DNA from 3 places in the Stenotrophomonas sp. 22LJNL06-5-1 genome. Region 1 is predicted to be linked to each of the others. Evidence: predicted binding sites of a transcription regulator. Region 1 holds the regulator's gene; each other region holds the start of a gene.
The links. Region 1 encodes HrcA, which represses chaperone genes, less so after heat shock. Its sites were predicted from a motif close to TTNGCACTCNNNNNNNNNGAGTGCNAA; they were not measured.
Positions count from the first base shown of each region.

Region 2: rpoH (RNA polymerase sigma factor RpoH) is a predicted target of HrcA. The motif match lies at 1,420-1,446, and genes of this name have one in related genera.
Region 3: AC13GF_RS18960 (co-chaperone GroES) is a predicted target of HrcA. The motif match lies at 1,431-1,457, and genes of this name have one in related genera.

Region 1 covers NZ_JBSPUE010000006.1:57,942-61,196, forward strand. Annotated here, with positions in the region: gene recN (DNA repair protein RecN) at 1-883, opposite strand, end outside; gene hrcA (heat-inducible transcriptional repressor HrcA) at 999-2,063, shown strand; gene grpE (nucleotide exchange factor GrpE) at 2,127-2,642, shown strand; gene dnaK (molecular chaperone DnaK) at 2,825-3,255, shown strand, end outside.
Region 2 covers NZ_JBSPUE010000010.1:103,375-106,629, forward strand. Annotated here, with positions in the region: gene AC13GF_RS19210 (hypothetical protein) at 1-78, opposite strand, end outside; partial or broken gene AC13GF_RS19215 (sigma factor-like helix-turn-helix DNA-binding protein) at 225-440, opposite strand; gene rpoH (RNA polymerase sigma factor RpoH) at 533-1,408, opposite strand; gene ung (uracil-DNA glycosylase) at 1,686-2,399, opposite strand; gene AC13GF_RS19230 (response regulator) at 2,396-3,238, opposite strand; gene ftsX (permease-like cell division protein FtsX) at 3,246-3,255, opposite strand, start outside.
Region 3 covers NZ_JBSPUE010000010.1:49,479-52,733, reverse strand. Annotated here, with positions in the region: gene AC13GF_RS18965 (endonuclease) at 1-1,146, opposite strand, end outside; gene AC13GF_RS18960 (co-chaperone GroES) at 1,504-1,791, shown strand; gene groL (chaperonin GroEL) at 1,873-3,255, shown strand, end outside.

The DNA.
Region 1 (3,255 bases):
CCGGGTCGGCGTCGAGGTCGTCGTGCACGCGGTCCAACAGCGACAGGGCTTCGTGCAACTGGATCGAGGCATTCTCGATCAGGCCGTCCACCTCGCCCAGGCGCGGGTCGTGTTCGATCAGGCGCGACAGCTCGTGGCGCACCTGCTGCAGCAGGTCCAGCGCGGAGCTGCCGTCATCGCCGTTGAGTTGGTTGCTGGCCGCCTGACAGGCGCTCAGCAGGGCGCTGGCATGGGCCTGGCGACGGTGGCTGGCACCGAGTGCCACGATCGACTCCGGCTCAAGGTCTTCACGGTCGAGCTCGCGCAGCTGGTGTTCCAGGAAGCCGATCCGGTCACTCACGTCGCCCTGTTGCGACAGTGCCAGAGATTCATCGACCAGCGCCTGCCAGGCTGCCGCGGCGCGGCGTACCTGGCGACGCTCGTTTTCGTTGCCGGCATAGGCGTCCAGCAGGGCCAGCTGCGACGGGCGCGTCAGCAGGGCCTGCTGTTCGTGCTGGCCGTGGATCTCCACCAGCAACGAGGCCAGGTCGCCCAGCTGGGCCAGGGTCACCGGGCGGCCATTGATCCACGCCCGCGAACCGCCGTCGGCACGGATCACGCGGCGCAGCTGGCATTGTTCTTCGTCGTCCAGTTCGTTGTCGGCCAGCCACTGGCGCGCGGCCTGCAGCTGGTCCAGCGCGAACTCGGCCGAAAGCTCGGCGCGCGCGGCGCCGTGGCGGACCACGCCGCTGTCGGCGCGCAGGCCGGACAGGAAGCCCAGCGCGTCGACCATCAGCGACTTGCCGGCGCCGGTCTCGCCTGAAACCACGGTCATGCCTGGCCCGAACTCCAGTTCGGTGGCGCGGACGACGGCGAAATCCTTGATCGAAAGATGTCTGAGCATGGGTAAGGGGGTATCAGCAGCCGCGCAACGCTAGCACGCGCGCGAGGGAGGTCCAATGACTTGCCAAGGTGATGCGCCGCCATTATCTAGTGTCCGTGTCTCACAGGTTGATTCCATGCACGGTTCTCCCGACCAGCTTGCCCCACGTGCGCGCCATCTGCTGCGCACGCTGATTGCGCGTTACATCCAGGACGGTGAGCCGGTCGGCTCGCAGACGCTGGCGCGCGTGGCCGGCCTGGAGGTCAGCCCGGCCACCATCCGCAACATCCTTGGCGACCTGGAAGACCTGGGGCTGCTGGCGTCGCCGCACACCTCGGCCGGACGCATCCCGACCGCACACGGCTACCGGGTGTTTGTCGACAGCCTGCTGCAGATGCAGCCGCCGGGCGAGGGCGAGCTGGCCCGGTTGCGCCAGGAACTGGCCGGCGGCGGCAGTACCCAGGCCCTGCTCGGCAGCGCCTCGGAGCTGCTGTCGGCGATGAGCCACTTCGTCGGCGTGGTCAGCGCGCCGCGGCGCGAGCAGTTCGCCTTCCGCCAGATCGATTTCGTGGCGCTGGACGGGCGCCGGGTGCTGGCGATCCTGGTGTTTGCCGACAACGAGGTGCAGAACCGGGTCATCGAGACCCGCCAGGAGTTCGCGCCGGGCCAGCTGGAGCAGGTCGCCAACTACCTCAATGCCCATTTCGCCGGCCTGCCGATGGCCGAGATCCGCACCCGCCTGCTGCTGGAGCTGCGCGACGCCCGTTCCGAGCTGGAGCAGCTGCTGGCGCACAGCATCGAGCTGGCCGAGCAGGCCCTGCAGCCGGCGGCCGACGACATGCTGGTGGCCGGCCAGACCCGTCTGATGGGGGTGCAGGACCTGTCCGACCTGGAGCGCCTGCGCGAGCTGTTCGAGCTGTTCTCCAGCAAGCGCGAGATCCTGCAGCTGCTGGAGCGGACCATCCAGGCTCCCGGCGTGCGCATCTTCATCGGCGAGGAGACCGGGATGATGCCGCTGCAGGGCGTCTCGCTGGTCACCGCCCCGTACACCGCCAATGGCCAGGTGCTGGGTGTGCTGGGCGTGATCGGCCCCAAGCGCATGGCCTACGACCGCATGATCCCGCTGGTCCAGGCCACCGCCGATGTGCTCGGCGCGGCCTTTTCACCGGCCGGGCGCACTCCCGGAACATCCGACGCTTGAAACGCAGCATCCCGCCCACACTAGGGTGGGTGGAGGCGGAGATTGACCGCCAGGGACCCAGACATGAACCACGAACATCCAGATATCGAATCCCAGCAGAGTGCCGCCGATGCGGCCGCCGCCGCCGGCGTCAACGACGAAGTGGAGCGCCTGCGCGCTGAAGTTGAACAGGTCAAGGCCGATGCGCTGCGTGAGCGCGCCGACCTGGAGAACCAGCGCAAGCGCGTTGCCCGCGACATCGAGCAGGCCCGCAAGTTCGCCAACGAGAAGCTGCTCGGCGAGCTGCTGCCGGTATTCGACAGCCTGGATGCCGGCCTGAAGGCCGCCGGCGACGACGCCCACCCGTTGCGCGAAGGCCTGGAGCTGACCTACAAGCAGCTGCTGAAGGTGGCCGGTGACAATGGCCTGGTCCTGCTGGACCCGACCGGCCAGCCGTTCAACCCGGAACACCACCAGGCCATCAGCCAGGTGCCGGCCCCGGGCGCCGCCCCGGGCAGCGTGGTGACCGTGTTCCAGAAGGGCTACCTGCTCAACGAGCGCCTGCTGCGGCCGGCGCTGGTGGTGGTGGCCGCCGATTGATCGGCCGGGCCGGGTGATGCCCGGCCCCGGTCGTGCCAGGCCATGCCTGGCAAGGTTTTCCAGGCGCTGAACACAGCGTTCGGGAGATGGCTTGAATGTTCCACGAGCCTCCCCCACATCGTATTCATCCACCGGCCGAGCGGCCGGACTGACCCCAACAAGCATCCTCAGGAGTCTCCCCCATGGGCAAGATCATTGGTATCGACCTCGGCACCACCAACTCGTGCGTGGCGATCATGGACGGCGGCAAGGCCCGCGTCATCGAGAATTCGGAAGGCGATCGCACCACCCCGTCGATCGTCGCCTACACCAAGGACGGCGAAGTCCTGGTCGGCGCCTCGGCCAAGCGCCAGGCTGTCACCAACCCGAAGAACACCTTCTACGCGGTGAAGCGCCTGATCGGCCGCAAGTTCACCGACGCCGAAGTGCAGAAGGACATCGCCCACGTCCCGTACGGCATCCTGGCCCATGACAACGGCGATGCCTGGGTGTCGACCAGCGACGGCAAGAAGATGGCCCCGCAGGAAATCTCGGCCAAGGTGCTGGAAAAGATGAAGAAGACCGCCGAGGACTTCCTCGGTGAGAAGGTCACCGAAGCGGTCATCACCGTGCC
Region 2 (3,255 bases), on a different contig from region 1:
GGCGTCCTCAGCCAGTACGTCCATGACGCGCTTCGCTGCTGAGGTGTGATCGAACACCAGTCTGTACTCGTAACTCACCGTGGACTCCTTGTACGGGCTGCGCCGCTGACAGGCCACCGCCTTTGACGTCCGACCGCAGTGTGCAGCAGAGCGGGGGCATCCGCGCAGACAAGAAAGGCCCGGCATCACCGCCGGGCCTTTCTTCATTCCTACGCCTTCCCGCCTTACGCGGTGAACAGCGCCTTCATCTTCTTCAGCGCGTTCGCCTCGACCTGGCGGATGCGCTCGGCGGACACGCCGTATTCGTCAGCCAGCTCCTGCAGCGTCACCTTGCTGTCGGCATCCAGCCAGCGGCGACGGATGATGTCGCGCGAGCGGGCATCCAGCTCGGCCAGGCCTTCGCGCAGCAGCTGCATCTGGTTGTCTTCGCTGTCGGTCCGACCGCAGTGTGCAGCAGAGCGGGGGCATCCGCGCAGACAAGAAAGGCCCGGCATCACCGCCGGGCCTTTCTTCATTCCTACGCCTTCCCGCCTTACGCGGTGAACAGCGCCTTCATCTTCTTCAGCGCGTTCGCCTCGACCTGGCGGATGCGCTCGGCGGACACGCCGTATTCGTCAGCCAGCTCCTGCAGCGTCACCTTGCTGTCGGCATCCAGCCAGCGGCGACGGATGATGTCGCGCGAGCGGGCATCCAGCTCGGCCAGGCCTTCGCGCAGCAGCTGCATCTGGTTGTCTTCGCTGTCGGCACGCTCGTAGGCCATCGACGGGTCTTCGTCGTTGGCGACCAGGAACGCAGCCGGCGACGGCGGCGCGTGTTCGTTGTCCTCGTCGGTCGGCGCATCGAAACCGATATCGCGACCGGACAGGCGCGACTCCATTTCCATGACCTCGCGCTCGGACACGTTCAGGTCCTTGGCCACCGCGCTGACTTCAGCCGCGTTCATCCAGCCCAGGCGCGTCTTCGACTTGCGCAGGTTGAAGAACAGCTTGCGCTGCGCCTTGGTGGTGGCGACCTTCACGATGCGCCAGTTCTTCAGGATGAACTCGTGCATTTCGGCACGGATCCAGTGCACGGCAAAGGAGACCAGGCGCACGCCCATGTCCGGGTCGAAGCGCTTGACCGCTTTCATCAGGCCGATGTTGCCTTCCTGGATCAGGTCGCCCAGGGCAAGGCCGTAGCCGTTGTAGCCGCGGGCCACATGCACCACGAAGCGCAGGTGCGAATGCACCAGCTCGCGGGCAGCGTCCAGATCGTTGCCGTCGCGGAAGCGACGGGCCAGGTCCTGTTCGTCATCGACCGACAGCACCGGGATCTGGTGCACGGCACCGATGTAGGCGTCCAGCGAACCGAGCGCACTGGGAATCGGGAGATTGTTTGCCACAAGGGCAGTAGAGGTGTTCTGGCTCATAGGCACCCATCTTAGCAGTCCGGGATTTGGACTGCTAAAGGAGGAAAAAGTTCCAGCATCCTATTGATGCAACACTGGTCCCAAACAGAGTCCTACCGTAGCGCGATTTGATGACAGTGGCGAGCGCGCTTTTCGGGATTCACAATCCCTTGGAATTCAAGCAATTAACTACCGGAAACCGGCCGATTCCGGTCAAGCGGAGCTGAACGGGCCGTTCTGGAGGCCCATTCAGGGTCAGCAACGTTGCCAGGCGTTCAGCCCGGGCCGGGCGGCCCGCTCAGAGCGCCGAACGCGGCGGCAGCGACCAGTCGATCGGGGCCTGGCCGCGGCGCTGCAGGTACTCATTGGCCATCGAGAAATGCTGGCAGCCGAGGAAGCCACGATGGGCCGACAGCGGCGACGGATGCGGCGACTTCAGCACACGATGGCGGCGGGTGTCGATGACCTTGCCCTTCTTCTGTGCGTACGCGCCCCAGAGCATGAACACCAGGCCGTCGCGTTCGCGGTTGAGCACATCCACCACGTGGTCGGTGAAGCCTTCCCAGCCACGCCCCTGATGGGCACCGGCCTGGCCCTCTTCCACCGTCAGCACGGCATTGAGCAGCAGCACGCCGCGCTGCGCCCACGGGATCAGGCAGCCGTGGTCCGGACGCGGGACACCGAGATCGCTCTCGATCTCCTTGTAGATGTTCAGCAGCGACGGCGGCACCGGCACACCGGGCGCCACCGAGAAACTCAGGCCATGCGCCTGGCCGCGGCCGTGGTACGGGTCCTGGCCGAGGATGACCACCTTCACCTGCTCGAACGGCGTAGCGTCGAACGCGGCGAAGATCTGCGGGCCCGGCGGGAACACCGCCGCACCGCTGGCCTTGCGTTGGCGCAGGAAGCTGGACAGCTCGCGCATCTGCGGCTGCAACAGGTAATCGCCGACATGCTGCTTCCAGCTCGGTTCCAGCTGGATCGTCGGGGTGCCGGCTACTTCATCCATCATCGAATCAGGGGTCCATCGTTCAATCGGGCCAGGCGCAGCTGGAACAGCACCTTGGTGACCAGCAGCCGTTCTTCGATCGGCTTGAGCACCAGGTCGTTGGCACCGGACTGCAGCAGCCCGGTCTGGTTGTGCGGGTTGCCATCGCCGGTCATCACCAGCACCGGCAGGCGACGCTTGCCGTAACCGAAGTCCACGCGCACGCGCTGCACCACATCGCGGCCGCTCAGTTCACCCTTCAGGGTGACGTCGGTCAGCACCAGGTCGATGCGGTGGCGGCTGCGGCCCAGCGACTCGGCAGTGAGCAGGGTGAACGCCTCTTCGGCGCTGACCACGTGCAGCACGTTCAACTGCTGGCGTTCCAGCATGCGCTTGGTGGCCTCGGCCACCACGCGGCTGTCCTCGATGTAGAGGATGGTGGCGCCGGGAATGGTCTGCGGCTGCACGTAGCCACGGATGAAGGTCGCCAGTGCTTCATGGCCGAGCGATTTGTCGAAATAGTCGGTGACGTACTCGGTGAAGCGGCGCTGCTCCAGGTGCTGCTGGGCATCGCCGGAGACCACGATCACCGGCACATAGGCCTGGCCGGCGGCTTCGCGGACCATCCGCGCCAGTGCCAGGCCGTCGCCATCACGCAGGGTCAGCGAGGTGGTCACCAGATCCACCGGGCCCTGCGCCAGCGCCAGCTGCGCATCCTCGATGCTGTCGCAGCCGATCACCTCCACGCCCGGCAGGTCGCGCTGCAGGACATCGGCGATCAGCTTGCGGACCAGCTTCGACCCATCGACCACCATCACCCGCGTCGCGGGCCCTTCAAGGTGCTTCAGCGCTTGCGGTTGCATGCCGGTCTCAGGTGTCG
Region 3 (3,255 bases), on a different contig from region 1:
GCGGTCGGTCACCTTGACGTAGCTGCGGTTGCGGTACGCATCCAGGATCCTGCCGCTGTTGTTCGGATCCTCGTCGGCGATCTCCAGGATGGTCCAGGTGCTGGTGCCCGAGCCGCTGTACGGGTAGGCGGTGTGGCCCTTGATGGTGGCGTGCAGCGAGCAGCGCAGCTGGCTGGGGCTGCTGGTGTTGACCTTGGAGTAGTAACCGGCCGGCACGCCGGGGTTGCCCGGGTCCGGATTGCCGCCGGTGGTTGCCACGGTGAAGGCGATGCGGCTGTCGGCGGCCGGGCGTGCGCCCTGCAGGTCGGTGATGCGCGCGGCGCGGATGTCGAAGCGGCAGGCTTCACCAGCCACCAGCGCGGTGTTGGTGGACAGTTTCACGCTGCGGCCGCTGGCCGGGTAGGTCAGCGGCACGCTGCCGGAGGTACCGCAGCTCAGCGCGAAGGCACCGCTGGCCAGGTTCACCGTCTCGCTGAACACCACTTCCAGATCGGCCGCGGCCGGGAAGGTGCTGCTGCCCTGTGCCGGGGTGGTGGTGGACACCGACGGCGGCGTGTTCGGGCCCGGGGTGCCGCCACCGCTGAAGGTCTGGCCGTTGTTGCAGCTGCCGAAGGTCTGCCTGGCCGACTCGGCCCAGGTGAAGTGGGCGTACTGGCTGCCGCTGCCGGTCAGCTGCAGCGAGGTGCCCGGCGCCGTGCTGTTGGTCTCGGCCACCGGAATGTTCTGGCTGGTCATGCCGGCGGCAGGGCCACCGGAGGCGGTGATGGCGCCCTCGTAGCTGAGGAACTGGACCACCTTGCCGCTGGCATCGACCAGGGCGATGCCGTCGTTCGGGCCGTTCTGGAGGCCGTTGGTCGGGTAGCTGACCACGGCCAGGGTGGCGCTGCCGCAACCGGCGGCGGTGCCGGCCGGGACCGGGTTGTTGGCGTAGACCGTGGCGGCCGAAGGATTGCTGCCGTTGTAGAGGTAGAGGCGGTAGCCGGACAGGTCTTCACCCGCGGTAGCGACCACTTCGATGGCTTCGCCGACGTCACCGGCGGCGGTGCTGTCGTCGTAGTGCAGTTCGTTGATGAAGACCTCGGCCTGGGCCGGCGCGGCGGCCAGGGCCAGCAGGCAGGCGGCGGCAAGCGGGGACAGCAATCGCATCGACAACTCCTTGTGATTGGGAATGCGCGGCCGAGCCTAAGGCCGATCCAGTGACACTTTGTCGTAAATGAACGTCAGATATCTGACAGTGCGACGCGGATCACCAAATGTCGAGGGCCGAGGACAGGGCGGTGCCGCGTTGCACCCATATGAACCCCTTCACGCGGGGCGTTGATGCCCATCACGCTGGGCCGCGAATTTTTTTCGGGAGCGGCCTTGAAAGGTCCGGGGCCAGCTCCATCTCTGTCCTGCTCCCGATTCATCGGGCTTTTTCGCGAGCGATGCTGGCAGTCACCTGGGGTGAGTGCTAACATCGCCAGACTTTTTCAGACCAATCAATAACTTAAGAGGTCTCTCATGAGCATCAAGCCGCTGCACGACCGCGTTGTGGTCAAGCCGATCGAAGCCGACGAAATCTCCGCCGGTGGCATCGTCATTCCGGATTCGGCCAAGGAAAAGTCCACCAAGGGTGAAGTCGTGGCCGTCGGCCCGGGCAAGCCGCTGGACAACGGCAGCGTGCGCGCTCCGTCGCTGAAGGTCGGCGACAAGGTCATCTACGGCCAGTACGCCGGCAGCTCGTACAAGAGCGAAGGCGTCGAGTACAAGGTCCTGCGCGAAGACGACGTGCTCGCCGTCATCGGCTGAGCCTCGGCGCGACCTGTTTCAACCTGATCCCCAAATCCCAGCCGCCGGGCATTGTCCGGCGCTACCAATGAGGTAATTGCAATGGCTGCCAAGGATATTCGTTTCGGTGAAGACGCCCGTTCGCGCATGGTGCGCGGCGTCAACGTTCTCGCCAATGCCGTCAAGGCCACCCTGGGCCCGAAGGGCCGCAACGTCGTGCTGGAAAAGAGCTTCGGCGCGCCGACCATCACCAAGGACGGCGTCTCCGTCGCCAAGGAAATCGAACTGGCTGACAAGTTCGAGAACATGGGCGCGCAGATGGTGAAGGAAGTTGCTTCGCGCACCAACGACGACGCTGGCGACGGCACCACCACCGCCACCGTGCTGGCCCAGGCCCTGATCCGCGAAGGTGCCAAGGCTGTGGCCGCCGGCATGAACCCGATGGACCTGAAGCGTGGTATCGACAAGGCCGTCGTGGCCGCCGTTGCCGAGCTGAAGACCATCTCCAAGCCGACCGCCGACGACAAGGCGATTGCCCAGGTCGGTACCATCTCGGCCAACTCGGACGAGTCGATCGGCCAGATCATCGCCGACGCGATGAAGGAAGTCGGCAAGGAAGGCGTGATCACCGTTGAAGAAGGCTCGGGCCTGGACAACGAGCTGGACGTGGTCAAGGGCATGCAGTTCGACCGCGGCTACCTGTCCCCGTACTTCATCAACAACCAGCAGTCGCAGACCGCTGACCTGGATGACCCGTTCATCCTGCTGCACGACAAGAAGATCTCCAACGTCCGTGACCTGCTGCCGGTGCTGGAAGGCGTCGCCAAGGCCGGCAAGCCGCTGCTGATCGTTGCCGAAGAAGTTGAAGGCGAAGCGCTGGCGACCCTGGTGGTCAACACCATCCGTGGCATCGTCAAGGTCGTGGCCGTCAAGGCTCCGGGCTTCGGCGACCGTCGCAAGGCGATGCTGGAAGACATGGCCGTGCTGACCGGCGGCACCGTGATCTCCGAAGAAGTTGGCCTGTCGCTGGAAAAGGCCACCATCAAGGACCTGGGCCGCGCCAAGAAGGTGCAGGTTTCCAAGGAAAACACCACCATCATCGATGGCGTGGGTGACAAGGCTGCCGTCGATTCGCGCGTTGCGCAGATCAAGACCCAGATCCAGGACACCTCCTCCGATTACGACCGTGAGAAGCTGCAGGAACGCGTGGCCAAGCTGGCTGGCGGCGTTGCCGTGATCAAGGTCGGCGCTTCGACCGAAATCGAAATGAAGGAAAAGAAGGATCGCGTCGACGACGCCCTGCACGCTACCCGTGCAGCCGTTGAAGAAGGCGTGGTCCCGGGCGGCGGCGTTGCCCTGGTCCGTGCGGTCACCTCGCTGGCCGGCCTGAAGGGTGCCAACGAAGACCAGAACCACGGCATCCAGATCGCCCTGCGCGCGATGGAAGCCCCGCTGCGCGAAATCGTGGCCAACGCCGGCGAAGAG